4 regions of the Neobacillus sp. KR4-4 genome follow, and region 4 is predicted to be linked to each of the others. Evidence: riboswitches for the same ligand, from Rfam matches in the RefSeq annotation. Region 4 holds a riboswitch; each other region holds the start of a gene.
The links. Region 4 has a riboswitch for thiamine pyrophosphate ahead of ACE198_RS18670 (ABC transporter substrate-binding protein). Riboswitches for the same ligand answer to the same signal wherever they lie in the genome.
Positions count from the first base shown of each region.

Region 1: it holds a riboswitch for thiamine pyrophosphate, as region 4 does, so the genes downstream of both, tenA (thiaminase II) here and ACE198_RS18670 (ABC transporter substrate-binding protein) in region 4, are expected to answer to the same signal.
Region 2: it holds a riboswitch for thiamine pyrophosphate, as region 4 does, so the genes downstream of both, thiC (phosphomethylpyrimidine synthase ThiC) here and ACE198_RS18670 (ABC transporter substrate-binding protein) in region 4, are expected to answer to the same signal.
Region 3: it holds a riboswitch for thiamine pyrophosphate, as region 4 does, so the genes downstream of both, ACE198_RS16625 (thiamine phosphate synthase) here and ACE198_RS18670 (ABC transporter substrate-binding protein) in region 4, are expected to answer to the same signal.

Region 1 covers NZ_JBHHJU010000007.1:341-8,047, forward strand. The annotation lists gene ACE198_RS09120 (polysaccharide deacetylase family protein) at 33-3,725, opposite strand; gene ACE198_RS09125 (hypothetical protein) at 4,169-4,645, shown strand; TPP riboswitch at 4,765-4,868, shown strand; gene tenA (thiaminase II) at 4,979-5,662, shown strand; gene ACE198_RS09135 (ECF transporter S component) at 5,659-6,252, shown strand; gene ACE198_RS09140 (ABC transporter ATP-binding protein) at 6,230-7,707, shown strand, end outside.
Region 2 covers NZ_JBHHJU010000008.1:92,972-100,678, reverse strand. The annotation lists gene ACE198_RS10605 (Gp49 family protein) at 1-340, opposite strand, end outside; gene thiC (phosphomethylpyrimidine synthase ThiC) at 662-2,446, opposite strand; TPP riboswitch at 2,592-2,706, opposite strand; gene ACE198_RS10595 (efflux RND transporter periplasmic adaptor subunit) at 2,828-4,108, opposite strand; gene ACE198_RS10590 (exo-beta-N-acetylmuramidase NamZ family protein) at 4,444-5,694, opposite strand; gene nagZ (beta-N-acetylhexosaminidase) at 5,793-7,707, opposite strand, start outside.
Region 3 covers NZ_JBHHJU010000016.1:21,988-29,694, reverse strand. The annotation lists gene ACE198_RS16650 (ATP-binding protein) at 1-325, opposite strand, end outside; gene ACE198_RS16645 (thiazole biosynthesis adenylyltransferase ThiF) at 581-1,600, opposite strand; gene ACE198_RS16640 (thiazole synthase) at 1,597-2,364, opposite strand; gene thiS (sulfur carrier protein ThiS) at 2,366-2,569, opposite strand; gene thiO (glycine oxidase ThiO) at 2,580-3,710, opposite strand; gene ACE198_RS16625 (thiamine phosphate synthase) at 3,694-4,338, opposite strand; TPP riboswitch at 4,449-4,557, opposite strand; gene ACE198_RS16620 (outer membrane protein assembly factor BamB family protein) at 4,680-6,848, opposite strand; gene metE (5-methyltetrahydropteroyltriglutamate--homocysteine S-methyltransferase) at 6,968-7,707, opposite strand, start outside.
Region 4 covers NZ_JBHHJU010000020.1:41,758-49,464, reverse strand. The annotation lists gene ppsA (phosphoenolpyruvate synthase) at 1-551, shown strand, start outside; gene ACE198_RS18685 (hydroxysqualene dehydroxylase) at 770-2,476, shown strand; partial or broken gene ACE198_RS18680 (transcriptional regulator) at 2,644-2,802, shown strand; gene ACE198_RS18675 (hypothetical protein) at 2,969-3,121, shown strand; TPP riboswitch at 3,325-3,435, shown strand; gene ACE198_RS18670 (ABC transporter substrate-binding protein) at 3,582-4,577, shown strand; gene ACE198_RS18665 (thiamine-binding protein) at 4,591-4,881, shown strand; gene ACE198_RS18660 (ABC transporter permease) at 4,881-5,648, shown strand; gene ACE198_RS18655 (ABC transporter ATP-binding protein) at 5,645-6,385, shown strand; gene ACE198_RS18650 (TatD family hydrolase) at 6,382-7,149, shown strand.

The DNA.
Region 1 (7,707 bases), on a different contig from region 4:
TCCTTCCCAAAATGGGAAGGACCTGAACGAATTTACATATTTTCGTGAACCTTCACAATTGAAGTTTCCTGCGTTACATTGCCTTTGCGTTTTAGTTTGCCCCAACCAACGGTTACTCCCTTGATGGCTGAGAAGATGGATTTTACCACCACATACGTCATCAGCTGTTTGTACAAGATTCGTTGTAGAAACAATGAAGCGAGCGGCTTTGGACTTTCTTTTTCCAATCGAAACGCATAGAGAGAAGTACAGAAATCCAGCAAGTAAAATAGGATAAATCCAATCGCCGCTTTTTCAGGATGCGGGTTAAAAAGAGCGATAATGAACAATAAATCGGCAATCGGCGAAATGGTTTGATAGATATACTGAAACAGCCACATGTTTGGAAGCGCGACAAAACCTAATGAGTGATGTTTTTTATTGAATAAAGCCCCGCGATGCTTCCATAAGCATTGTAAGGTTCCATACACCCAACGGTAACGCTGTTTGGCCAGACTTTTAAGATCTTCCGGCACTTCTGTATAGGCATAGGCCTTTTCTTCGAATTCAATCGTTTTTCCCTGGCGTAACAGAGTAAGCGTGATATCCGTATCCTCGGCAAGGGTATCTTCTTGAAAATATCCTGCTGCTTCTACCGCCGTCTTTCTCCAGGCACCGATGGCACCAGGAACAACGGTAATGCAATTGAGGGCGGCGAAGGCTCTTCTCTCGAGGTTAAAGCCGGTCACATATTCGATATGCTGCCAGTTTGTCAGGAGGTTCCCTTTATTGCCGACCTTTACATTCCCTGACACAGCTGCGACATTCTCATTTTTAAAGTGGTTCACAAGCAAGGAAATCGCATTTTCAGCGATGAGTGTATCCGCGTCAAGTGCCACGACGATTTCCCCATTTGCTTCTTTAAACCCAAGATTGACAGCGGAGGATTTCCCGCCATTGGTCTTTTTAATTAATCGGACGAGTGGATGGTCTGCATAAGTCTCTTCCACGACAGCCGCCGTATCATCCTTTGAACCGTCGTCGATAACCAGGATTTCAAAAGCAGGGTAATCGCTCGCTAAAATCGAATCGACGGTTTTGCAAATGACTTTTTCCTCGTTATAGGCAGCAATCACGACACTAACATACGGGGTAAAGTCAGGGTCAATCTCCGTTTCCTTATACCTTTTGACCTGCCTTCTTGAAAGGAAAACGAAGACAACTAGTCGCAGGATTCCGATCACGATCGCTGAGTAGAAGAGAAAGCTTAATCCTAAGTTCCAGCCTTGGAGGACTTTGAATACTGCCTTGTCATAGACTAAATAAGGGTTGTCTGGATTAGCTTCAGGCATAATTTGACGATCACTTTTTCCAATCAGATCCCCAATGGTGGAAAAGGTGTAGCCGCGCTGTTTGAGCTCTTTAATAATCATCGGCAAGGCTTTTACCGTGTTCGAGCGGTCACCGCCGGCATCGTGCATCAATATCACATTTCCATCTTGCAGCTGGCTCAATACCTGCTGGAGAATCTCCTTACTAGAAAGTCCTTGCCAATCATCCGAATCGATTAATTCACCGACCGTTGTATATCCCATCTCCTGTGCCCGCAAGATCGGCTCCAGTTCACTCTTCGTGTTTGGTTCCGCATCGGCTGCATATGGAGGACGGAAAAGGGTCATCGAATGGCCTGTAATTTCTTGATACAACCGCTGATTAGCATTGAGTTCCCTTTTTGTTTGTTCCGGTGTGATCGATGCAATATTCGGATGGGTAAAGGTATGGTTGCCAATTTCATGGCCCTCTTCATACATCTTTTTCACCAATTGTGGATGCTGCATCGCGTTCTCACCAAGGATAAAAAAGGTGGCTTTGATATGGTTCCTTTTCAAAATGTCTAATATTTGTGGAGTATAGGTTGGATCTGGACCGTCATCAAAGGAAAGGACGATTTCCTTACTTTTCGGTTTTCCATACCGTTCTACCACAATTGGTTGTGGCAATTTAACATACGATTCGGTTTGAATCATCCCTTGTGCATCCAAGCGAATTGTTCTGTTCCCCTGTTCTGTTTGAGAAGCAATTTTCAAAACTTCACCCTCACCTGCAAAGTGAACAGGATTAGGGCTGACCAAGGATTTAAGGGCATTGGTTGGATCGTTTATTTCCTTTGGTTTATTCAGATAATTCCAGATGGAAGGATCTTCAGAACCAAGACGCCAAACCGCGATACCTTTTGAACCATGATCCATTGATAACTTCATCTGATTATAAAAAGTAGCCCCATCTAAAAACCAAACGGTATGATTTTTCCCTTTTAATTTGTAGCGTAAATAGGGGTTGCTTGTTTGTTTATTCCACTGGATTTGAAGGTTGGTGCCTATTCCTAAATCCATGATATCGCCGAAGGCAACTGTTTTGGCGGGCTGACCGGAGTTTTCCTCCCAGTCGTACCCGAAGCTGCCCAAACTCACAATCAATTTTCCCGATGGAATTTGGAGTTGGTTTAAATTCTCTTCAACCCAATCCGTTGGTGCCACAGGTCCAGGTTTACTCATTGAATGATGCTGGTCATATAACATGACAATCATCCGATCTACATTTGCTGATAGAGCAGCGTAGTTAAAACTATCGTTGTCCGGCGGAACATCTAGTGTAACCATGAGACCATGTTGATGGAAGGCATGATTAACTTTGCTGATAAATCGCGTGAAGTGATTTCTATCATTGGGCTGAATGTCTTCAAAGTCGATATTGATTCCGTCAAAGTCATTTGTTCTCACATAATCCAGCATCTTATTTATAAAAAGATCTTCTGCACCAGGAGTGATAAATAACCGGTGCAGTACTTCGCCATCCCATTTATTATTAGTGAAATTATTTACTAAGGGGAGAATCTTTATCTTATGTGTTTTGGCCTGATCAACAATCGACTTGTCTGTGCGGGTTTCAAGGGTTAGGCCATGTGTAAGTTGCAGCCAGCCCGGTACTAATGTGGTAATCGAATCAATATTCTTTTTAAAAGAAGTGCGGCTGTTTTTGTCCCAATCGACGTAAAAACCATAAACTTCTTGTTTTTGATTCACTTCCCCGATTTCTTTATGACTAGCAAGGGAAGGCGTTGTTTTTTGAACCTGAGCGGCGAGTTGTTCTTCACTAAAACTTATATTAATTGGTTCAATCCCGCTCTTTGCTCTGCTGTTATCAAGTTGCAGTGCTGGAAACTCTGGGTTGTTATTCAGGCTTTCGATAAAAATCGTCGACACTAAAATCATTAAAGCGGCAAAGCCTGCACCCATTCGTTTGATAATCGACCAGCGTCTTTTGGCAGGATCAAGAAAAACATGGTCTTGATTCCGCTCTCTCTTTTTCAACCCTAAATTGTAAAACCAATGGAAGAAAAAATAGCAAACAAGACCAATCAGGCCGCCTAGGATTGCTGGGGCAATCGATTGTGAAAGCTGTATTTTCGATTTTAAGGTTGAAATGAACCACGTATCTTCTAATCTACTTAAATCCAGGATGGGTAGATGATTCATTTTTGGAATGAAAATAGGTATCAACGTTCCCAGGAATAAGGCGATGATATTCAGACGTAACAAAAGTGACAGAACTACTAATAGCGGTATTCTTATATTATCTAAAGGCAAAAACCCTAAGAAAAAACCAAGTGTGCTTGCCACCGCTCCGGCATTTCCGGTGACAGGAGCAAATAGTGACCTAACCAGCCACCTAAACATTCGATTCACATAGATTCCTCCTCTAGGTGTAGTGTTGTTCTATATTAATAGATTTATATTTTACATAATGTCCAGCAGATAGCGGGCCAGATTTTTCGACAGAAAATGACCATATTCAAAGACTTAGATAGTAAAGTGGAGATTTTGGGGGTAGGAAGAAAAAGTTCTTATTCTTTTTAAATGGTAATAGAGGGTAGAGGGAATATTTTGGTTAGTTACCAAGATAACATCTATTCCTGCGCTTAGTACCTATTTTTAGAGACTTATGACCTATTTCCAGAGACTTATTACCTATTTTTTGAACCTTATAACCTATTTCCGGACGCTTATGACATGTTTTACGAGACTTACGACATTTATTGGTAAATAATTGGAAGTTAGAGGGGTGGAGAGGTATGTTTTTTACTAAAAATGGAAATTTTATATATATTGATGCCTAAGGAGTTAACTAAATGGTCGGGATTATTATAGCAGTGATCTTATTTAACCTAATTGCAATCAAAGTAAAAAAACGTTTAACCAGAAGTGAGATGCTGCAGATTTGGTTATTTACAACCTTATTCCAACTGATGTTTGATGTATTTATCAGTTTGAAATACCAGGGGTACTGGTACTTCACGAAGGGTGTGGATTGGCAGTCCTTGCTTGTGTATGTATGTTTAGTCCCACCTGTGAATCTTATCTTTTTAAATGTCTATCCTTTAAAAAGTCCATTATGGAAACAATTCTCCTTTTTTTTAGCTTGGAATGTAGGAATTGTGATCTATGAGGTTTTAACCTTATTACCAGAGCCTTGGGGTTATTTCCATTATGGTTGGTGGAGTTTGTATCACTCCATCATGATCAATCCTTTTCTCCTCCTCATCTTATTAGGGTTCTATAAATTAGTTCGTCGATTAGAACATAAGGCTGTGGTTAAGCAAGTATAGTGGGGAAAATGAGAAGGCCTCTCCTTGTTCTATAGGACGTTTGGTCTATTTTTATCCTTTAGCTGTTAACTGATTGACAACATTAACCAGCGGGTGTAGAGTGAATATTAAATTTATAGGAAGACCACTAGGGGAGCCGTTTGGCGGCTGAGACAAGAATAATCTTGGACCCTTTGAACCTGATCTAGTTCATACTAGCGTAGGAAAGTGGAGTCTGTGTATGGATAAATACTATTATTCTGCCGCTCCATTTTTGGAGCGGTTTTTTCGTGTTCGAACCGTTAGCCGTTCCATTTAGTGTCTTCCCATAAAACAAATAAGGGGGAGAAATATATGAGTTTTTCAGCAGAACTAAGAAGAGAAGCCAATCCGATTTTTGAGGCAATTTTTGAACATCCGTTTGTCCGGGGGATCGCTGATGGGGAGTTACAAAAAGAACAATTGGTTCATTATGTAAAACAGGACTTTGAATATTTGAATTCCTTTATTCGCATCTATGGAATCGCCGTTTCTAAGTGTGAGAATCGTGAAGAAATGGATATGTTTAATCAGCAGATTTCATTTATATTAAACAGTGAAATCCATCCACATAATAACTTTTGTCAAGTAGCAGGTGTACCCTACGAGGCATTACAGGGATATCCGTTAGCACCCTCAGCCCTTCATTACACGCGTCATATGCTTACGGTTGCACATGAAGGGACATTAGGGGAAATTCTAGCGGTATTGCTTCCATGTCCATGGACGTATTGGGAAATTGGGAAAAGATTATTAACGGAAGTGAATCCAGATCGCTCCCATCCTTTTTATGATTGGATTCATTTTTATGGAAACCGGACCGATTCGATTACGACAAAATTTTGTGCCAGGATCGATGAGTGGGCTAAGATAGCAACAGAGAAAGAAAAGGAAAAAATGAAGGAGCATTTCCTCATCAGTTGTCAGTTGGAATATATGTTCTGGGATATGGCTTATAAACTAGAAGAATGGCCTGTGAAAATGGAGGCAGTGAAATGAAGACCTGGAAGATGAAAGAAGTCGTTCTTGCTGTGATTCTAGCGGTGGCCTGTGGAGTGATTTATTTAGGATGGTCGACGCTGTGGATTCCGATTTCTGCTATTGTCGGGCCGGTCGGTGCAGGCTTTATGTTTGGTATTTGGGTGATTGCCAGTCCAATCGTCGCGTATATTATCAGAAAACCGGGAGCAGCATTTATTGCAGAGGTAGCAGCGGCTGCCGTCGAGTTATTAACAGGAAGTCATTTTGGTCTGTCGGCCCTGTTAGTAGGTGTTTTTCAAGGGATTGGTTCAGAAATTGCCTTCGCCCTATTCGGATATAAACGGTATAACCTTTTTACTTTAATGCTATCAGGTGCTCTAGCTGCCGTATTTGGAATGCTTTATAACATAATCGCCAACGGTTTCGGTTATTACACACTGGAAGTCTTTTTGATGACACTAGGAATTCATGTCATCAGCGGCATGATTCTTGGCGGCTGGCTAGCGAAAGTTGTCGTGGATGCCCTCGCAAATACAGGGGTGTTAGAGCAATATGAGTTGATGAAGGAAAAAAGAAAAAAGGACAATGTCAATGTTTCTGGGTTGTAAAGATCTTTCGATTCGTTTTTATAACCGCTCTGAAAAAATACTCAATCATATTACCTTGTCCATCCATCAAGGGGAGAAGGTATTAATCCTTGGACCTAGTGGGAGTGGGAAATCTACATTGATTTCTGCTCTTGCTGGGATTATCCCTGAGCATTTGGACGCAGAGGTCAGCGGTGAAGTATGCATCCGGAAAAATGCAGGAGTGATGTTTCAAGATCCTGATTCCCAGTTTTGTATGCTGCGTGTCGATGAAGAAATTGCCTTTAGTCTGGAAAACCGTTCGATTCCTCGTAACGAAATGGATCAAATGATCTCGGATTTGATGGAAAAAGTAGGGCTGATGGTAGATAAGAAAACACCGATTGAAATGCTCTCAGGAGGGATGAAACAACGATTGGCGTTAGCGTGTTTGCTTGCATTAGAACCAGACGTCCTCTTCTTTGATGAACCAACCGCTCAACTCGACCCTGCTGGCCGGAATGAGATCTTTGGTTTATTGAGACATTTAGCCGAAAAAACCAACCATACGATGGTCTTTGTCGAACATGTCCTTGACGGCTGCATCGAATGGATGGACCGAGTCATTATCCTTGATGAGCATGGAAAGATTATTGGGGATGGGGAACCAAAAGAGATGCTGCTCCAATTTAATCAACAAATGAAAGATGCGGGGATTTGGCGTCCTAAGTTGTTTCCTCACAAATGGGAGGAGATCGTTCAAGATCCCTCGCACCCTCTATCTATCAAACTTAAAAATGGAGTAAAAACGAAACCGCTCGTACAAGGCGATTGTTTACTCCGCACCGAACATGTTGAAATTGGCTATGGGAAGAAGACCGTCATCAGTGATATAGAGGTGAAAATCCATAGAGGGGAATGGATTTCCATTGTCGGAGAAAATGGGAGTGGGAAAAGCACCTTTTTAAAAAGTCTGATCCGGTTGGAGCCGATTCAAAAAGGGAGAATTTACTTTCAAGGTGAGGAACTAAAAAAATGGACAGACCGAGAATTATTTGAGCAGGCAGGCTTTGTTTTCCAAAATCCCGAACATCAATTCATTACCGATACGGTTTTTGACGAAGTGGCTTTTGGCGGCCGGCAGCGAAATTGGCCGGAGGAGCAGGTTCGCTCGAAAACCAATCGATTGTTAGAGGAGTTTGGATTGGCGCCATACCAGGATACGCACCCTTTTACCCTGAGTTTAGGACAAAAACGGCGGTTAAGTGTGGCGACAATGTTATTGTTCGATCAAGCTTTGCTATTGCTTGATGAACCAACCTTTGGTCAGGATGAAAAAACAGCGAGAGAGCTTATTAAACGTCTCAAAGAGAGACAGGAACAGGGAACAACCATTGTGATGGTAACCCATGATATGGATGTGGTCGATCGTTTTTCTGATCAAGTCCTTCTATTCAATAAGGGACGAGTATCCTATCAAGGAACGCCCTATGGTTT
Region 2 (7,707 bases), on a different contig from region 4:
CATCTACACTGGATATCGACTCGGTGATGATAAACCCATTGGGCAGCTTGACCGCAACCATTGTGCATCGATCAAAAACCTTATCAATTTTTACCTGAGATTTTTCGATCAAATCATTGATATCCCCTTGTTCGCTTTGATTTATCATTTGTGGCTTTTCTTGTTGTTTCGCGATAAAGGAATACTCTGATGATGGTTCAAATGCCATTTCAAAGGCCTCCACTGTTGTTTCAATAACCACATCATTTTTGATATTCCTAAGCTTTACTTTCCCATTCGTTGTGATTTCCAACAATTCCATTGCATTATCAGGTGACCCTTTCACTTGGTATATCTTCAAGCTCTTTCCCTCCACCATGTTTTTTAATAAACTTCTTTTAAACTAGTCTATTCAACATGTAGAAAAGCTGTGAAACTTAAAAAAAAAGATACTCATGTTATGGCGAATTACCTTCTCTAACATTTGAAATAATAAAAAGTGATTAATAGTTTTTACTATGGAATTTTAGAGAAAAATAAAAAACCTTACCCGATTATTAATCTAGGTAAGGTTACATGGCTGTCTTTTTAATACCCCTCTAAAAAAGCAAGGCTAGTTTTCAATCGGGTAATTTCCTCTTTAATCTTTTGAACATTCATCCGTATAACCTCCTAAGGAAAGTTACTGATATATGCTGCCCCCAGATTCCTTAAACTCTTTAGCTTTTTCCTTCATACCTGTTTCTATAGCTTCGTTCGTATCAAGTTTATTTTCTTTCGCATAATTACGAATATCTTGAGAGATTCTCATGCTACAAAATTTTGGTCCACACATTGAACAGAAATGAGCTGTTTTTGCACCTTCCGCAGGTAAAGTTTCATCATGATATTCTATCGCTCGTTCAGGATCTAAAGATAAATTAAACTGATCTCTCCAACGGAATTCAAAACGAGCTTTTGATAAGGCATCATCTCTTTTTTGTGCTCCTGGATGCCCTTTTGCCAAATCAGCAGCATGGGCGGCAATTTTATAAGTAATAACCCCTACACGAACATCCTCTCTATTCGGTAAACCTAAATGTTCTTTAGGCGTTACATAACAAAGCATAGCTGTACCATACCAACCAATCATTGCAGCTCCAATAGCAGATGTAATGTGATCATAACCAGGAGCAATATCAGTCGTAAGAGGTCCAAGTGTGTAGAATGGCGCTTCCTGACACACTTCTAGTTGTTTATCCATATTTTCTTTAATTAGGTGCATCGGTACGTGCCCTGGTCCTTCAATCATCACCTGTACATCATGCTCCCAAGCAATTTTTGTTAGCTCTCCAAGAGTCTCTAATTCTGCAAACTGTGCTTCATCATTCGCATCTGCAATAGACCCAGGACGTAAACCATCCCCTAAAGAGAATGCAACATCATAAGATTTCATTATTTCGCAGATTTCTTCAAAGTGAGTATATAAAAAGCTTTCTTTATGGTGGTGTAAACACCATTGTGCCATGATTGAACCACCGCGGGATACAATACCTGTTAACCGTTTTGCCGTTAGTGGAACATATCGTAAAAGAACACCAGCATGAATGGTGAAGTAATCAACACCTTGCTCCGCTTGTTCAATCAAGGTATCACGGTAAACCTCCCATGTAAGATCTTCAGCAACACCATTTACTTTTTCAAGTGCTTGATAAATGGGGACGGTGCCGACAGGAACGGCTGAGTTTCGAATAATCCATTCTCTTGTTTTATGAATGTTTTTACCTGTTGATAGGTCCATAATATTATCAGCACCCCAGCGTGTCGCCCATGTCATTTTTTCAACCTCTTGTTCGATGGATGATGAAACAGCAGAGTTACCGATATTCGCGTTAATTTTAACATGAAAATTACGTCCTATTATCATAGGTTCTGACTCTGGATGATTGATATTAGAAGGAATAATCGCTCGACCCTTTGCAACTTCATCACGCACAAATTCAGGTTTCATATTTTCCCTTATTGCGATGAATTCCATTTCAGGAGTAATAATTCCCTTTTTTGCATAGTGAAGCTGTGTAACATTTTTTCCTTTTTTTGCTCGTAATGGTTTGCGCTTCAAACCCGGAAACACGTTATGATTGGCACGAGGATCTTTTTCATCCTTATACCCATTATCTACAGGCTTAATTTCTCGACCTTCATATTCTTCAACATCTGCTCGTTCATGGATCCATGTGCTTCGAATGGCAGGAAGGCCTTTTGAAATATCAACAGAATAATTCTGATCCGTATAAGGACCGCTTGTATCATACACGCGAATAGGAAGGTTTTCCTCTTCACCAAACGTTCCCGTAGTAGGGCTTAACTCAATTTCACGCATTGGTACTTTAATGTCGGATCTCGAGCCTGTTACATATACTTTTTTACTTCCTGGAAAACTAGACATGATGGAAATATTTTGTTCGTTTAATGCAGTCGTTGACATAATAAATCTCTCCTTTTTTTTTTGAATATAAAGGACGAGATACAGAACATAACAAGTAAATAAGCGTATAAAAGTACATCAAAAAGCCGGGACCATAAATGGTTGGACCCGGCTAAAATGTATGCAGAAGTATAGTTGCATTGAAGATTGTCTATTCTAACTTCCCCACGCTGGTATGATCCAGATCAGGTCCCAAGAGTCAAGAAACTTCAGCGTGTTTCTTTCTCAGCCCAACTTATTGGACACCCCTAGTTATTTATATTCAATTAAGCTACATTATATATGAGTATCGGCTAAAATGAAATACATAATATTAATTATAGTAATATAGTCGTGTTTCGATATTATGTTTAGGATGAACCATAATTTACCTTTAAAATACTAATCAAAAAGAGATGTACCAAGGCGAACAATCCAGGATGGGTTTTCTTCTATTTTGTCTTCTTCCTTTAAACCCTTAAGTATGGCAACCCATTTGCCTCCTTTTTGACCAGTTTCTACCTTTTGTTTCTGAATCTTTCCTTTTTTTTGTACATATACATAGGTGGATTTTCCAAAGCCCATGATGCTCGTTTCAGGAACTGCTAGCAACTGCTTTGACTGCACTACTACGTCTAGCATGGTATTGTAGCCAGGATATAGGCCCTTTTGTGAATCTAGACTTGCTTTAAAGGAATAGTATGGATTAGTTTCTTGTTGTATATCTTTATTCTTATTTGCATTTGTTTTATATGTAGGATAATCACTAACCTCCGAAATTTTTCCTTTCCATTTCTTATTGGCTACTACATTAGAAGTTACTGTAATAGATTGGCCTGATGTAATTTTTGCTTTTTCTGCTTCTGTTAGCTTTCCTTCAATTTGAAACGGATCATTTGAAGCGATTTGCATGATTGCTAGTTGCTGATTTTCTTTTGCTCGAAAACCTTGACCTACATTTTGGTTCAGGTTTGATATTACACCAGCAGTGTAGCTGATGACAGTTAATGTTTCGAGCTCAGATTTTAGCTTTTCAGCCTGCAACGTATATTTTTCTACTTTTAGTTCTGCTGCACGGAGCTCAGCTTTTACTTTATTTAGTTCAGCTTGAATTGACTGGATCGTGATAGCTTTAGTAGCTATGTTAGCTGTATCAACTGCATCAATGGTATTGGTTGTATCAGTTGTATCAGTTGTATCAGTTGTATCAGTTGTATCAGTTGTAGTGGTTGACTCAGCTTCTCGTATATCCTGCTCTAATGAAGTGATTTGCTCTTTCATCTGAGTAACACTTGTTTCTGCTAGGTTTTTATTTACTTCTGCTTGTCCTAGCTCAGCCGCGACTGTTGATCCTTCATAAGAAAAGAGCTTTTGTCCTTTTGTAACAGTTTCCCCTTCTTTCACAAAAATTTCCTGTATAGATCCTTTTGTTACATTTAAATAAATTGTTTCAGCATGACTTTGTACAACACGACCTGACACTGTTTTTGTTTTAGTAAATATTTTTTCTGTTGGTTTTATTAACACTAACGGCTTAGATTTACTTTTTTTAACTTCTATAACAGCTATGCTTAACATAACAGAAATGAATAAAAGAACAAGGACCCCAAGTAAAATCCATTTCTTCTGACGCGAGGTACGTACTTGTTCATTTTCTACACCAATTCCTTTTGCTGTTTCCATAACCCTACCCCTTACGTAATAGATATATAGCGAATATTGCAATAAAGTGTTGAACCCAACTACTAATATCTATTGTCCATTTTTTTAAAGAAAGGTTCAAGGAGTAATTTACTTTTTTTGTCCCGTGAACTTCTCTTGTAATTAATGTACTTGCGATATAATTTAGGTTCTTGTCAGTAATTCCCCCACTAGGCAGAATAATAAAATGGTTTCGTCAATCACTGGAAGATCGTAATAGTTTTTTTACTAGTTTAGTCCATAATATAATTTGATTTTTTCTTAAAGGATAAATCGTATTAAAAAGAGGCCTCCTAAAAAGAAGGCCCTCACTCCTATTAATATAATAAATACTTCTCACGAACCCCGTTAAATTCATCTAAACCCGCCTGCCATGCAGCTTTTATTTCTTCAATAGATTTGCCAGCTTCAATATCAGCACGGATCGAACCATTACCGACAAGGTTATCAAAGAAGGAGATTCCTGCTGCATTCGGTGCTCTAAATTGGAAATCGTTTGGATACATATCATGGATTGTTTTTACGATATACAATCCTGTTTCAAACGGCTTATAGGCATTTCGGTCTGTGACATGAATTTGAATTCCATGGCTTAAAACATTCGCATGCTTCGAGAAGGTCGGTATAAATGAAGCCGCTCGGAATGTGACACCAGGTAATTTGTAAGAGTTTAACTTGGCAGCCAAATTGTCGCTATTAATGAACGGTGCTCCAATCAATTCAAATGGCTTTGTTGTTCCTCTTCCCTCGGAAACATTGGTTCCTTCAATGAGGGCAGCCCCTGGGTAGACAACCGCAGTTTCCTGGGTTGGCATGTTTGGCGATGGAAGGATCCATTCTAATGGTGTCTCATCGTAATATATGTTTCGTTTCCAACCCTCCATTTCCACTACCGTTAAATCGGCTCCAATACCAAATTCGCTATTGAAAAGCTTGGCTAATTCCCCGACTGTCATCCCGTGGCGAACAGGAATCGGATATTCACCGATGAACGAAGAGTACTTATCCTCGAGCACAGGTCCTTCGACTTTTGTCCCGCTGATTGGATTCGGACGGTCAAGAACGATAATTGGAATATTGTTCTCTTTTGCTGCTTCCATCGCTAGTGACATGGTGTAAATATAGGTGTAATAACGTGTCCCCACATCTTGGATATCAAATAACAATACATCGACATTGCTTAGCATTTCAGGTGTTGGCTTTTTTGTCTTCCCATAAAGGCTGTAAACAGGAAGTCCTGTTTTTTCATCCGTATATTGTTCAACATATTGACCAGCTTGTGCACTTCCACGGACACCATGCTCAGGACCATAAAGAGCAGTTAAATTTACATTGTTGTTATTGTATAGTAAATCTACGATACTAGTAACGCTTTGATCAACCGCCGTCGGATTGGTTATTAAGCCGACGCGCTTATCCTTTATCAAATCAATCTTATCCTGCAACAAAACCTCTACGCCCAAACGGAATTTTTCATTCTTCTTCTCTTTTGCGTTCTTTGCAACAGCTGCTGAAACGGTCGAAAGTAGTAGAACGAGAGCCAATAAACCTATAAGCCCCTTTTTCAAAAGTACCCCTCCTCTTTTGATCTATCAAAGTTTAAGGAATATAGCCCTACCCCTATTTGAAGCAGTCACAACTAAATTCCCCTCTATCTCTCCCCTACTTAGTATCCTAACCCGTGATCAAATCCATATAAAACACTGCCATCATGGTTGTAAATCGTAACTGGCAGCTTTCCTGTCGGATTATTTTTACCAAAAATTGTACTTGCTGTTGCTTCAAAGCTCGTTGGTCTAAAGCCAAATTGAACAAGATAGGCATCTACATTCGTATAGGACATAACGTCATATGGATTTCTAGCCCCAACAGCAATGACAGGTACACCAGTCTCGATGAGTTGTCTTATCATCACCATTTGACTAGCGTCGTTGGCTCTGCCTCCAACACTTGAGGTGTAGGTTCCAGCAATGATGTATTTTGCATCCTTCACTTGTGCTAATTGTGTAGCATCAAGTGATTCTGAAGCATTGATATAAATTGCGCCAGGATGGTATTTTTGGACCTCAGCTGCAAGGAGATTCATAGAGAAAGTCGCCCCACCAACCACAACAATCCTATCTTCAGGAGAAACATTAAGTGGAAGTATATCATTATTTTTTACAAGCGTAATTGATTTTTCTGCTGCTTCTTTTTCAACTGCTTTATGTTCAGGTGAACCTACTACTTGAATAGCCTTCGCAACCTTTTCATCAAGACTCCTTTCCATTTCCGCCTTAACAATGCTTCTATTTAATTTCAGGGTTAATATCCGCTCTACTGACTGCTCAAGTCTATCTTCTGAGATATCGCCAGCGTTGACTGAATCATAAAGTCCATTTGCCACTGTTTGGATTCCCACTGGCATTAATAGGACATCTGCACCTGCTTTTACAGCACGGATAGCTGCATCAACGGATCCAAAATGATCGGCAATCGCACCCATATTCATCGCATCAGTTACGATAACACCTTTAAAGCCCATTTCTTCGCGCATTAGACCCGTTAATATCTTGTGGGAAAGAGTACCTGGTACAGAGACTTCTGTTCCGTCCTTTTTTGAAATTGCTTTTGTATCATCAATTTTTGGGAACGTTACGTGTGCTGACATAATCGCATCAATACCAGCATCCATTGCCTGCTGGAAAGGATATAATTCTACTTTCTTCAATCGATCAAGATCATGTGGTACCGATGGAAGTCCTACATGTGAATCAACCGCAGTATCTCCATGACCTGGAAAATGCTTAGCAGTGGCCGCAGTGCCCGTTTCATGAAGTCCTTTAATATAAGCATTTCCCAACTTTGAAACTAACTCAGGGTCTTCACCAAAAGAACGAACACCGATAACAGGATTATCAGGATTATTGTTTACATCCAACACTGGTCCAAAATTCATGTTAATCCCAAGTGCGTTTAGCTCTTCACCTATTGTCCTGCCGACTTTTTCAGCTAGCTCTTCAGATTTAGTCGCACCCAATGCCATATTGCCTGGCATATCGGTACCAGTTTGCAGACGTGTAACGATTCCACCTTCCTGGTCAATGGAAATCAACAGTCCATACTTTTCCGCTGCTTCTTGATAAGCATCCACCAGTTTGGTCGTCTGTTCAGCTGTCACCGTATTTTCACGGAATAAAATCACACCACCAAGATGATAATCCTTTACAAGCTTTGCAATTTCGTCGTTCATTACCGTGACATTTTTGCCATTCCAATTTCTAAAGTCAGGCATTAGCATTTGTCCGACTTTTTCTTCCATTGTCATGTGATCGATGGCATTGCCGATAAGGTCATAACGTGCGCCTTTTTCTTTTTCAACAAGGATTTTGTCTTGATTTCCCTTGAATTGAATTGAAATTCTGTCGGTATTGCTGCCATCGCTGACAGAGATAAACGTTGTACCATTGTGACCGGATAAAGTTACTTCTCCAGCTTCAGATATAGAGGCAACATTCTTATTTGAAGACTTCCATTTTAAGTTCTCAGAGACCAGCATAAAGTGGCCATCCTCATAAACATGAAGTGCGTTTAAATCAAGT
Region 3 (7,707 bases), on a different contig from region 4:
TTACATCCATTAATAATTCGGGTCTCATATTAATCTGTGCATCAAAATTTGTTAGTTTTTCCCGGCTCTTTTCGAAGAAGAACGTTTGTGATTCATTCAAACATTTGGAGAGGAATATATGACTCAACCTCATCTGTAATAATTCAGGTATGGAGCAACCTAAGAGAGTTTCGCAAACATCATTCACATACACCAATCGCCCATCCATATTTAGTATAAAGAATGGGTCTGCATTTTTTGATAAAACAGAGAAATCCTTATCCACATTGACATCGATATATATTTGAAGCAGAAAGTTTAGACGTTTTATCTCATCCCTCTCCATTTTCCCCCACCTCTCTTTAATTCTCATTTAAAAAATCAAAAAGCCAAAATAAGCGTATAGTTTCTACGGCTTATTTTGGCTTAAATTCTAGCATCAATAGGTCTAGAGATTCATTGCCTATAAAAAGAGTTCACTGACCTTTTTCTAACACTCACAAGTAGACTAGAGCATATATCCCTATATCCACCTTTAATACTATACCCATTTGTAAAAATATTCAATTAATTTTTTCTGTTTAGTCTATTTGCTTTTTTATTAACCCAAATATTTATGGTATAGAGCCTTTGCTTTGGAAATATCCTTCGTTCCATGCACTAAAACCCTTCCGTCTCTAAAAACTACTAATCGGTGAGGATTCACAGTATACGATAAAAGGTAGGGATTTCGCTCCACGGCTCCTCCTCGAATCGCAAATAATTTTTCTAAAGCCTCCAAATCACGAACCATTGGAACCGCAGGACGTATCTGAACTGAATCTCTTCCACATAGGACGGCTGTCTTGGTTTGATTTTCGAATGATAAATAAGGGTAAGTACGTTCTTCCCCGCAAGAAGGACAATCCCTCTTTTTCAATTTATCTACTTGTATGGAACTATATTGGTTTTTCCATAAATCAAAAGAAACAAGTTTATTTCGCAATGAATCCAAGTCACCCACCAAGATTTTCAATGCTTCACTTATTTGAAAAGAAACGACCATGTTCACAGCTGGACTAATAATTCCAGCTGTATCACAGGTTAATCCTCCTAGAGGAACGGTTTCTACTAAACAAGAAAGGCAAGGTGTTTTCTCAGGAATGATCGTGTAGGAGATTCCATAACTTCCAACGCAAGCACCGTAAATCCAGGGGACACCATACATTTGGGATACATCGTTAATGATCATTCTTGTTTCGAAATTATCCGTTGCATCCATAATAAGATCAACGTTTTTGGCCCAGTCTTCCAGCTCTGACACAGAGGCATCCGCAATGATTACCTCTATTTTCACAGAAGAATTTATCGCTGTTAAGCGGTTTTTGGCCGCTATTACTTTAGGAATTCGATTTTTGGCATCTTCCTCTGTATATAACTGCTGCCGCTGTAAATTGGACCATTCTACATAATCACGATCAACAATGGTTAGTTTACCAATCCCAGCGCGGGCAAGTGCTTCGGCACATGCTGATCCGAGTGCTCCCATTCCAATTATGAGTACATGTTTATCGGAAATTCGCTGCTGCCCGTCTTTTCCAATGGGTGAAAAAAGTTCTTGTCGTGAGTACCGATTAATCACCCGATACTCATTCCTTCCTTTGGACTGCTTGCTGAAGCATATCTCTTTTTCTCAATTCGACCAGCCTCATAGCCTAAACGTCCAGCTTCAATCGCTAGTCTCATTGCTTTTGCCATTTTTACCGGATCATTAGCCGCTGACACAGCTGTATTTAATAAGACGCCGTCGGCTCCTAATTCCATCGCTAAAGCCGCATCGGCTGGTGAGCCAATCCCAGCATCCACAATAACAGGAACGACAGCCTGTTCGATAATAAAGCTAAGGTTTACGGGATTGATGATACCTTGACCAGATCCAATTGGCGAGGCCCCTGGCATGACAGCATGACAGCCTGCTTCTTGAAGTTTCCTAGCTAAAACAACATCATCTGAGGTATAAGGAAGGACAATAAATCCTTCTTTCACTAATTCTTCTGTCGCCTTTAAGGTTTCAATCGGGTCAGGAAGTAATGTTTGATCACAGCCAATCACTTCCACTTTAATCATATCGCAGAGGCCAGATGCTTTTGCCAATTTCGCGATACGGACGGCCTCTGCCGCTGTTTTCGCACCTGCTGTATTTGGCAGCAGCGTATATTTATTGGTGTCTAACTGTTCTAAAAAATTCGGCTGACTTGATTCAAAAATATTCATTCGTCTTACCGCGAACGTGAGTATTTCTGCTTTGGAAACTTCCACTGCTTCCTTTTGGATGTCGTAGCTTGGATACTTTCCCGTACCTAAAAACAAACGAGATTTAAAGGATAATGAACCTATTTTTAACATATCAACCGCCTCCTACAAAATGGACTATTTCAATTCGATCTTTATCTGCTAATCTAGTACTTTGGTGATCTATTTTGGTTAAGATTTCACCATTTACTTCCACAACAATGACTTTATCATGGATTTCATAATGCTTGAGAACATCTGAAACAAATACAACATGCTCTGGTAATTGGATATACTCGCCATTTAATATTACTTCCATTTTTAATCTCCTAACCAACTGTCTCTTTGTGTCTTTCAAGGTGAAAAGCTGCGAGAAGTGCCTCATCTTGCTGTCTACCTGCTAATAGGTCAGCTACTATTTTCCCTGTAATAGGGCTTAATAAAATCCCATTTCGAAAATGCCCTGCTGCAAGGAACAATCCCTTACAGCTTGGATGCTCGCCAATATAAGGGATTCCATCGCCTGTCTGCGGTCTGAATCCTGACCACACTCGCTCCCATGCTGCTTCCTTAATCTGAGGGACTAGTTGAGTCGCTCTTTCTATTAATGAAGCAATCCCTTCGGGGGTAACCTTGTTATCAAAGGTATTTTCAAGCATGGTAGCACCAATATAAATTTCCCCATTGCGTTTTGGTACCAGATAACAGCGTTTGTCGGAAAAAATAGTCGTGTTAATAATCGGCTCCTCCGTTCGAACGGAAAAGCATTCTCCTTTAACAGGATACACGCTAATGTCCAGCCCCGATTCACGCATTAATTTCGCTGCCCAAGCTCCGGTGGCCACGACAACTTGTTCACTATGTATGACACCATTGGTCGTTTTAACCCCTTTAACCTGACCGTTTTCAAAAATAAATGAAAGAACCTCCGTATTTTCACGAATTTCCGCTCCGAAATAAACAGCCGCATTTGCAAACGCTTTTGTTAACTTTGCTGGCTGCACATGTCCATCGTTAGGGAGATACATACCTCCAACAACACTTGGTGCCAAAGACGGTTCCATTTCTAGTAATTCCGTTGAATCCAGCCATTTTATCGTTGGATCCCAATTCCTTTGATAGTTGACTTGTTTTTTTACTTCTACTGCTATTTCTTCTGTTTCTGCAATTTTCAGCATTCCTTTATTCACAAACTCGATATCAATTCCTGTATATTCATATAACTCACTTGATAGTGTAGAAAACATTGCTTGACTCTTTAATGCCAATTGGAATAAAGGACCATCTTGTTCAATCTCCGCTTGTGCTGCCAGCATACCAGCAGCCGCACTGGAAGCTTGGCAAGCCAATCTATCCTTCTCAATTATGATTACTTTTTTGCCCATTTTTGATAGTTGATAGGCAATAGAGGATCCGTTAATCCCTCCTCCGATAATGGCAACATCAAATGAATTTTCCACTTGTTCCATCTCCATCTCTTAATACATTTAAATAAGCCTTTACTGCTACTAATGGATCGCGAGCTTCTAATACTCCTGACATGACCGCGATTCCTTTTGCCCCAGCATCTAGTACCCGCCCTGTATTCTCGGGAGTTAAGCCTCCAATGGCAATAACCGGAACCTCTAATTGTGTAATCCGTGATAATTCATCAAGACCTCTAGGGGGCTTTCCTGGTTTTGATTGCGAAGGGAAGACATGACCGAAAAGGGCGTAATCAGCACCCTTTTCTTTTGCTTTTTGTCCCTCCACGTAGGAATGGATGGAACTTCCTACCCTAAGCTGAGGAAAATTTTCTTTGACAATAGCTGCATCTAAACTATGAAAGGCTAATTGAACCCCCCCAGCCTTTATAACTAAGGCAACATCCACACGATCGTTGATGAGAATCTTTGATAACGGCAGGTTTGTCATTGTTAGAAGTTCCACAGCTTGATATAGTTCCCTCGCTGTTTTTTGTTTTTCTCGTAAGTGAATCGCGGTTACATACGGATGAATATCCGTGACAATTTCACATAGCTGCTCGATCGGCATTTTGCCATTGGATATAATATGTAACTCTTTAACACTAGTTAAAATACAAGTCACCCCCTATAATCCAGATTCTGAAGCTCAATGAAATAAAGTGAAAAACAAAAAACCACTTCCTTTTAATAAGAAAGTGGTTGATAATTTGAAATATAAACATGATCCTTCAAATATCCATGTTTCCACTTCCCTACGCTGGTATAACCCAGATCAGGTTCATAGAGTCCCGAAGTATCACTTCAATCTCAGCCCTTTAAAAAGGCACCTCTAGCGGATTGTTATCTATTCATTTATAAAAATTCCCTTGCATGGATAATGTTAACACGTCGATTAGAAATGTCAAATAAATTCTTTTTATACCTTTCATATATTCTGATCTCTCACCTATGCATGGAAAAGGATTATTTTACTATGGTTAGTTTTTGGCCAATGTAGATTGGTTGATTAGGATTGAGGTTATTGGCTTTAACGATGGAGTCAATCGTAACCCCATTCTTCTGGGCAATCTTCCAGAGAGAATCGCCCGCAACAACGGTGTAAACAACAGTAGATACCGTTGGGAGGGTTACAGTAAATTTTGCTACATACCCAGAATCCAAAGTACTGCTGTCTTTTTTGTATTCGATTGAATACCAGTCTCCGATTGCGGAATAAATTTTTATATCTGTATTCATCGGAAGCACAATCTTTGTATCATACTGAGTTCCAGGATTGGTTCTAACATTGACGTTTGTCCTTGTCTTCGCTTGTTCGATTGCTTGAATCTCCTGATTGGACGGAACTTTAATTAATGGTTTGGAGACATATCCTTTCAGAACCGCGCTGATAATTCTGTACTCAATTTGATACCAATCACCCGTTTCTCCCGTTATCACCACTTCTGAACCAGCAGGGATTGTTGTTAGGATGGTGCTTTGAGTGGTGGCTGCCGAGCGTAAGTTGGAATTTTTCAAGGTTAAACCGAAACCTTCTGTAATCAGAATGGATTTGTCACGTGCTGTATATTCATTCTTATTCCCAGCTAGATCTGTTAGTTTTACAATTGGATAGTAACTTCCACGGATTACATTAAAGCCACGGCTGTTTTTTCCATCCCAATAAAAATTCGCTGTCCCCTTCAAGTAGCGTCCTAACCAAGTCTTAACTACCCAGCCGCTTTCATCAACAATGGTTACCTCCATATCTGCCGTTTCACTTATGGTAATGGGGATTCTAATTTGGTTCTTTCCATCTTGAAGAGTAAGTTGGTTAACCGGTTGCAAATCAATTGTTGCTGTTGGCTTTTCTGTATCTAACTGGGATGTTTTTGGCACAGCGTACGTATATAGAAATTGATTCGTCTCTGTTACAAAAATGGTGTCCTTGATGACGCCGATTGGCCGCAAGCCAGACGCGCCTGTAGTAGGTGTTAGTTGAAGAGTGGAATATATAAGCTGACCATTTGCGCTATTAAAGAATTTAATTTTGTTGTAATTTCCCAAAATAATTCTATCGGAGGCTACGACCATTCCACTTGCCCCTTTAATGGTCTGAAGTCCACCAGCAACAAACTGTTCTGCATACAAGGTCTTCCATTTCTGTACTCCGGTATTTTTGTCTACCGCGATAATATTGGCCTCATCAAGAACAATTAAAGAATCACTCACTACAGAAAGAGGCTGTGTAAACATACCCGTAGGGCTAAACTTCCATAATGTTCTTCCACTTGCAGCATCCAATGCCCAAATATTTCTTGTTGCCGCTGGTTTCGTTTCGAAGTAAAGCTTTCCATCTTTATAGACTGGGGCCCCATAAATAGGGAGGCTTGAATCCAGATCAAATGTCCAAAGCACCGTGCCGGTCGATGCATCAAATGCATACATTTTGGATGTCATTTGAACTGGATTCCGTATATTTGCAAACAATCGATTATCACTAGCAGCGAAAACCCCTTCCAACCGCTCTTGGAATTTAAGGGGATAACTCCATCTCTTTTTACCCGTAGTTACATCTACCGTACCAATTGCATCGAAACCTTCGGTAGTTCTCGTTAAATAATATAAGGTATTCTGGTCAATTAAGAGACGATTCGCAAAGCTATCAACGGTCCAAAGTGTCTGTGGAGAGGTACCGTTATCCTGTATCGCATAAATTTTAGTCATCGTTGAAGCGTAAATCACTCCGTCTCTTGCTATCAAGTCAAGAAACCCATTCTGCTCTTCTATTGAAAAATTCCATCTCTCTTTATAGGTATCTAAGTCAGTGGCAGAGAGTACTTTTTTAGAAATCCGTTCCGCCGAATACAGCTGATTGCGATTTACACTAAACAACGCAGAAGCGTTATTAAAGGGATCTTTCTTTAACGTCAATAACGTCAAATCAGCAGGCAAGGAGGCACTAGAATAATTGGTATTTCCTTGGTCAGCTAAATGCATTTCCCAGTTTTGGTCATCTGCCCTTAGGTTCTGATTCCTTAGAAGTCTCTTTAATTCTTTTATTCTTTTTCTTAATTGTTCATTTTGAGCCTGTAATTGCTTGTATTGTCTATAAATATCTGAAGAATTATTTCTATAATCATGATGGAACATCATTTGGGAACATCACACCTCCATTATTGTGCTTGCATCATTTTATGCACATTTGCCTAGGTGGTGATGTTTAATTAACAACCTAAAGAGCCTTTCCCAAAAATGGAAAAGGCTCTTACAATTTAAATCGTTTGACACTGCTGTTGGCGGAGTTTCCGGGCTGCAGTCACCAAATTTTTAAGCGATGCAATGGTTTCTTCTTCATGACGTGTTTTTAAACCACAATCAGGATTCACCCAGAACTGTTCTTTAGAAATAACCTCGACACTATCTTTTAATATCGCACGAATCTCTTCTACACTGGGCACTCGTGGACTATGAATATCGTACACTCCTAAACCAATCCCAAGTTCGTATGGATTTTGTTTAAGAGATTGAATCAACTCCCCATGACTTCTAGACGTTTCAATTGAAATAACATCCGCATCAAGAGCACGAATGGGCTCTATAAAGTCATTAAACTCGCAATAACACATATGGGTGTGAATTTGTGTTTCATTTTTCACACTGGAAGTGGCTAACTTAAAGGCATTGACCGCCCATGCTAAATAATCCGCCCATTTTTCTTTACGTAATGGCAATCCTTCGCGTAATGCCGGTTCATCTACTTGAATAATGGCAATACCTGCATCTTCTAACGCCTGTATCTCTTCTTTCAGCGCTAAGGCGAGTTGATTGGCAACTTGTTCACGTGAAATATCATCACGGACAAACGACCAATTTAAGATGGTGACAGGACCAGTTAACATCCCTTTCACATACTTAGACGTTAATTGCTGGGCCGCTGCTACCTCCTTCACGGTCATTGGGGCGACCCACTCGACATCACCAAAAATAATTGGTGGTTTAACGCAGCGTGAAC
Region 4 (7,707 bases):
TGATGATGGAGGCTGCTCTACTTGTTCAAAACGGGGTCATCCGAGAAAAAGAGGACATCTACTATTTAACCTTTGAGGAGCTTTATGATACCGTTCGAACCAACCATTTGGATTACATGATGATTAATGAGAGAAAAAGGGATTATCAAGTTTTTGAGAAGTTGGCACCACCAAGGGTGATGACGTCCGAGGGCGAGGTCGTAACTGGTGCATATAACACTGATGGTATCCCTCTAGGCGCCTTGGCGGGAACCCCCGTATCTTCCGGCATAATCGAGGGCCGCGCACGTGTCATATTGAAAATGGAGGAAACGCACTTAGAGGATGGGGATATTCTCGTAACCACATTCACGGATCCCAGCTGGACACCGCTGTTTGTAGCTGTTAAAGGCTTGGTGACGGAAGTAGGCGGACTGATGACCCACGGATCCGTCATTGCGCGCGAATACGGTCTTCCGGCCGTTGTTGGAGTGGAAAACGCCACGAAGGAAATAAAAGACGGGCAGAGGATCCGGGTGAACGGTACAGAAGGGTATATTGAACTTTTATGATTGTATGTCTCATATAGAAAACTATGTAATTAGCTTAAGGTTATCGAATTCTTCCCACCGAAGCCATCGCCAACGTCCAGTCACCCAACCAATGTAGTGATTGGGTGAAAAGAGAACAATACAACTCTCTGGTTTCATCTTACTGAATGTCCAATCACCTCCAACTCCTGTTGCATATATTGGATTACTCTAATCCACTATGCAAGGAAGGTGAGTTCATGAAGAAAGTGGCCATCATGGGAGGAGGGGTGGCTGGCCTTAGTGCTGCACATGAACTGGTAGAAAGAGGGTTTGACGTAACGGTATACGAATGTAAAACAATTCCGGGTGGAAAAGCACGCTCGATTCCAGTTCCCCATTCAGGTACGGGCGGCAGAAAAAATCTACCTGGAGAACACGGATTCCGTTGCTTTCCCGGTTTTTATCGCCATATCATTGATACGATGAAACGAATCCCTTATGACCAAAAGCAAAGTGTTTATAATCAATTAGTTACGGCTCGGGAGATGGGACTTGCCCGCTTTGATCATGAACTAGTCGCCATCTCCACTTCCATTCCGAAATCGATGACCGGCATCAAAAAGAACTTGAAAGCATTGTTCGATTCGGATTGGGGACTTACTGAGAATGAAGTGATTTTCTTTACGGAGCGGCTTTGGCAGGTGATGACGAGCTGCAGGGAACGAATCATGGATGAATATGAAAGGATTAGCTGGTGGGATTATCTGGATGGAGATAACCAATCGAAGAACTTCCATGAAGTGTTTGCTTCCATTTCCCGCTCATTGGTTGCAGCAAAATCTACAGAAGCAAGCGCCAAGACCTTCGGTATGGTTCTTTCCCAACTCCTTATCGGTATCCTTACGCCGACTAATGATTCGGACCGAGTCCTGAACGGACCGACCAATGAAGTGTGGATCGATCCATGGATCAGCTATTTGAAACAAAAAGGAGTTAGGTATTATACCAATGCAACCGTATGCGGCTTTCACCTCAATGAAGGCAAAATCACGGGTGTCCATATCAATAGGGCAGGAAAGGACGAGTATGTCAATGCAGACTTTTACGTAAGCACTCTCCCGGTGGAAGCCATGGCCCCACTAGTTTCCTCTGAAATGCTTAGGGCGGATCCGGCGTTGATAGGATTGAAGAGGCTTGCCAAAGATGTTGATTGGATGAACGGGCTCCAGTTCTTTATGAAACGGGATGTGCCCATTGTATACGGCCATCTGATCATTATGGATTCTCCGTGGGCGATTACGGCCATTTCACAAAAGCAATTTTGGAACGGAAAGGATCTTCAAGACTATGGGGATGGCCAGGTTAGGGGCATTATTTCGGTTGATATTTCGGAATGGAACCAACCAGGCATGCTTTTAGGAAAAAAGGCAATCGAATGCACGAAAGAAGAAATTAAAGAGGAAGTATGGGCACAGCTGAAACAAGCCTTAAATCACGAAGAAGTACTGCTCCGGGATGAGGATGTTCACTCTTGGTTTTTGGATCCGGGCATTCAATTCGACGATTCCGGCAAAATGATCAATAGTGAGCCTTTGCTTATAAACAAAGTTTTTGCGTGGAGCTTAAGACCCTATGCTTTTACAAAGATCCCCAATCTCTTCCTGGCTTCCGATTATGTGCGTACAAATACGGATCTGGCGTCGATGGAAGCGGCAAATGAGGCGGCCCGCCGAGCGGTCAACAGTATACTTGATGCGGCAGATTCAAAGAAAAGGAAATGCAAGATTTGGGACATGTATAAATTTGACCTATTAACTCCCTGGCACATTCACGATTGGATTCGCTATAGGAAAGGGCTCCCCTGGAATGGCGGCTCCTCCTTCTGCTCAAGGGTTGTCTACTTCCTCCTCAATGCAGGTAAATATGCTTGGGGAAAAGTCCAACAGTCTAGATGGTTTTTGTAGCCTAACCTGAACGCAACGAATTCAACCATATTACTAAAGGAAGTACATGGAACGTGAACGTGTGCTTCTTTTTGTATTGTAGACCATTTTAAAATTCTACTTTTTTTCCAGAAGATGATGAGACCTTCTTCTAGAGTCATTTAAGAATTTGTTTCATAACCTTCTCAATCCTCAGGGAAAAGTCAGACTTTTGGAGGGCAGTCAAACAAGATAGAAGGCATGACACTTTAAAAGCCATAGCTATAAATGACTACATTTTTGCCGTGAATGAAGCGGTGAATAACAAGATGATGCATTATACTGGCGTCATGACAGAGGAGTCAATATTCTTATTAAAAAAAGCCAGACAAGATCGCTCTTCTGAGGTGACCAAATTTAAACTTAGATTCACACATACATACAACAAGAACGAGTTGCAATGGGAGATGTAAGGACGCTCCCGTTGCCATCGTCTATCCGTCCGGGACTTGGTATAAAAATGTAACCCCTGAAGTGGGAAACACAATTGTAAAGCGTCATCTGGCGGAAGGTCTTTGCCTTCAGGAGCATGCGATATCCAAGAAACTTCGTCCAATGTCGGAGGAGTTTGTTTCCATTGAGGATGTGACTTCTGAAGAATCAGGGACAGAGGAGCAAATAGGATAAGGTTCAATAGAAAAAGATGTTCCATTGGAATGGGGCATCTTTTTTGTATTAGTTGTAAGGATTGGATACAGGCCATTGCCAATTTGAAGTAGGTTCATACGTATACTGTAAAGGGAAGGCAGCTGTAAAGAAGCATAAATACATTAAATAAGTTGGCATTGACTGCCTTGACTGATATAATAGTAAAATAATAACTGAAATACGATGAAATGTGGGGGAACCGGTGTTGCCGGTTGAGATTTAGTCCGTGAGACTTATGACCCTTGGAACCTGATCTGGTTGATACCGGCGGAGGGAACATATTCTTAAACAATTAATTGTTTGCTGATATGCACTCAGGTTCTTTGCCTGAGTGCTTTATTTTGTTTAAGCAAGTTTTTGCCTTCTAACCAACACTAAGGTTTCGCTCTATTTCATTTGTTTCACTTTAGATTTTATTTTACATATGGGGGGATACAACATGAAGAAATGGCTAGTACTACTCCTTTCAGTCCTTCTAGTGACTGGATGCAGCAGCAAAAAAGAAACAGAAAACACAAAAGAAAAAAAACAGCCGCTTAAAAAGGTCTCGGTTGTACTGGATTGGACGCCAAATACCAATCATACTGGATTATATGTAGCAAAAGAAAAAGGATTCTTTAAAAAAGAAGGCTTGGATGTGGATATTATCATGCCGGGTGAGACTGGTGCTGACCAACTAGTCGCTTCTGGCAAGGCGCAGTTTGGTGTAGGTTACCAAGAAGCGATTACCCAGGCACGGATACAAGGGGTACCGCTCGTATCGATCGCTGCAGTGATTCAGCACAATACATCAGGATTCGCTTCACCAGCTGGCAAACAGATTCAATCTCCGAAGGATTTTGAAGGAAAAACATACGGTGGATGGGGATCGCCAGTCGAAAAATCTGTCATCACTTCTCTAATGAAAAAGGAAAACGCTGATGCCAATAAGGTGAAAATCGTGAACATGGGGGATACCGACTTTTTTACGGCTGTGAAACGAGACATCGATTTCGCTTGGATTTACTATGGGTGGACTGGTGTAGAAGCAGAGCTTCGTAATGAAAAAATTAATATGGTTTACTTAACAGATTACTCTGACAAACTGGACTACTATACACCTGTTTTAGAAACAAACGAAAAGATGATTGAAGAGAACCCAGAAACGGTTAAGGCATTCGTAAATGCCGCTGCCAAGGGGTATGAATTTGCCATTAAAAACCCTGATCAAGCTGCAGATATCCTGATTAAAGCAGCACCGGATTTAGATCCAAAGCTGGTAAAGAAGAGTCAAGAATGGTTGTCTCCGAAATATCAGGATGATGCAAAGGAATGGGGAATTCAAAAGCAAGAGATTTGGGAAAATTATGCCCAATGGATGTATGAGAATAAACTTCTAGATAAGAAATTAGATGCGAAAAAAGCATTTACAAATGAATTTTTACCAAAACAGTAGGGGGTAGAAAAATATGGCGAATTCATTAATCAGCATTCAAATCATCCCGAAAACAAAGGATGGAGAAGACGTCATTCCATACGTCGATGAAGCGATTAAAGTCATTGCTGAATCTGGTGTGAAATATGAGGTACACCCGTTAGAAACAACCATGGAAGGCGAACTCCACGAATTATTTACGGTGATTTCAAAAATGAATGAACGAATGATTGAAATGGGAAGTAAAAATGTCATTTCTCAAGTGAAAATCCTTTATCAGCCATCTGGCATTGCCATGGATGACTTAACGGAGAAATATCGATGATGAAGAAGAATCTTGGAAAAGGGTGGAGACCGATTTTGGTTCTCCTCCTTTTGTTTGTCATTTGGGAGATTGTTGTTAAAATAGCAGAAGTGCCGGAATGGCTTCTTCCGCCGCCATCAAAGATTTTCATTGAGGCCATTGCCGGTTGGCGTGATTTTTATCCTGATGTGTTTTCAACGGTTAAAATTTCACTATTTGGATTTGTCGTTGGAGCATTCATTGGACTGGCGGTCGCTATTTTATTCCATCTGGTGCCTGTTTTAAGGGATTCTTTCTATCCATTGTTGATTTTATCGCAAAATGTTCCCATTATCGTTCTGGCTCCACTGTTGGTCATTTGGTTTGGGTTTGGATTATTGCCCAAAATGATTGTCATCATGCTTGTTTGTTTCTTTCCGATTACAGTCGCTGCTTTGGATGGATTTAGCCAAACCCCTTCCGAGTTGAAGCATTATATGAAAATGGCAGGTGCAACCAAAACACAGCTTTTTTGGAAATTGGAGCTGCCGTCATCACTGCCCTCGATTTTTTCAGGCTTTAAGGTTTCTGCCACGTATAGTGTAATGGGTGCCGTTATTTCTGAATGGCTTGGTGCCAAGCAAGGGATTGGTGTCTTTATGACATTCGCCTCGTCGTCTTTTCGAACGGATCGGGTATTCGTTGCCATTTTTACGATCATGTTCTTAAGCCTCTTTTTTTTCTTTTTCATCGTTTTTATAGAACAAAGAGTGGTTCGCTGGCAGCCGAAAGGGGATAAGAAAAAATGAGCTATCTTCGTTTTCAACACGTTTCGAAACGTTTCCGGCAAAATGAAGTACTGAAAGACCTTGATTTTTCCATTAATAAAGATGAATTTGTTTCTATTATTGGTCCTTCAGGCAGTGGAAAAAGCACCATTTTCAATTTAATTGGAGGAATTCTTTCGCCAGATGAAGGGGAGATCCTATTAGACGGCCAGTGCATTAATGGCAAGCGTGGTTTTATTAGCTATATGCCTCAGACTTCTTCTCTTTTCCCGTGGAGGACAATTTCTGAAAATGTCCTTCTTGGCCAAGAGCTTCATGGTAAAAAAGACGTAAAAGCAGCACGAGAAATGCTGGCGATTGCCGGACTCTCAGATTATGAAAACGCCTATCCTCACATGCTGTCTGGAGGAATGAAGCAGCGAGCTGCTTTTATCCGTGCCTTATTGAGCCCGCAAGAGGTGATCTGTCTTGATGAACCTTTTTCCGCTTTAGATGAGCTAACCCGGTTTGAAATGCAGAAATGGTTAATGGACATGTGGGAATCGCATCGACGGACGATTCTTTTTATTACTCACAATATTGAGGAAGCACTGTATCTATCCGATCGAGTGATGATGCTGTCTGGTAAGCAAGCAACGGTCGTTTCAAATATAGAGGTTCCTTTTGATAGGCCGCGGCACGAAGGGATTCTGCTGGATGAAAGCTTTATTCAATGCAAAAGGGATATATATTACCAATTAGTAGGTGAAGTCAAATGAAGATGATCGACGCTCATATCCATTTGGATCACTATCAGGATGAGGAAATCAAACGGATAGTATTGGATTCTGCCCAAATCGAGGCCTTGATTTCTGTATCGTTTCATTTGGATTCCAGTAAAAGAAACCTCTTGCTTTCACAAAAATATCAAAAGGTAAAACCTGCATTTGGCTACCATCCAGAACAAACATTGCCTTCTGAAAACGAGCTGAACATGCTGCTAAATTGGATAGACGACCACCGTAATGAAATGATTGCTGTAGGAGAGGTGGGACTGCCATACTACTTAAGGCAAGAGCAGGGGATTTCGAATGCTCCTTATCTTGAAGTATTAGAAGTGTTTATTAGGAAGGCGAAAATATGGGACAAACCGATTGTTCTTCATGCTGTTTACGATGATGCACCTCTCGTTTGTGACCTTCTCGAAAAATATTCTTTTTCCAAAGCGCATTTTCATTGGTTTAAAGGGGATCAGAAAACAATAGACCGTATGATACGAAACGGCTATCATATTTCTATTACCCCGGATGTGGTGTATGAACAAGAAATCCAGCAGCTTGTCAGCGTCTATCCTCTCGAGCTTATGATGGTTGAAACCGATGGTCCTTGGCCATTTGAAGGTCCGTTTGCGGGGAAGGTGACCCATCCGAATATGATGGAGGAATCCATAAGGAAAATCACTCTGGTCAAAAAGCTTTCCGCTGAGGAAGTTTCAGATGTCTTACATCAAAACACAAAAGGGTTTTACCACATAACAACTTGAAGCTGCCGATCAAACATTGGCAGCTTTCTTTATTTGGAAATAATGAACAGAAAACCAAGTGATTCATAAAGATCTGTGACACATAGAAATGTGTTTTAGTTATAAAGAAAATAGTAGATTAATAAAATTCTATTAAGGTGAAGCTGCTTGCTATAAAACAAGGAGAAATAAAAATGTTATAGAGAGGAGGTGAATATACTTGCGCTTCTTTCCTAGTTTTGGTAGCTATTCTTCAATTGAAAAATAGGCGTGATTTATTGTCTCGCCTTATAAGGTAGAAACAGATGGACATTTCAAGATTTGGATACATACCTCCAAATGCTACTTAGTATTTCACACCGCTGTAAAATGATGTTAAAGATTCGAAAGTAATTGCATAGTTAGTCAAAGAGCTAACCGTCAAAGTTCGGTTGGCTCTTTTTTAAATTCTCATCAATTACTTGTGAATACTATAATATGGGCCAATTCAGAGAATCTATTAAGATGCAGTGGCCAAATTATAAAGATAAAGAGTGAATTTCAAACAAGACACATTATAAAGTTCTTGAAAAATAGGAG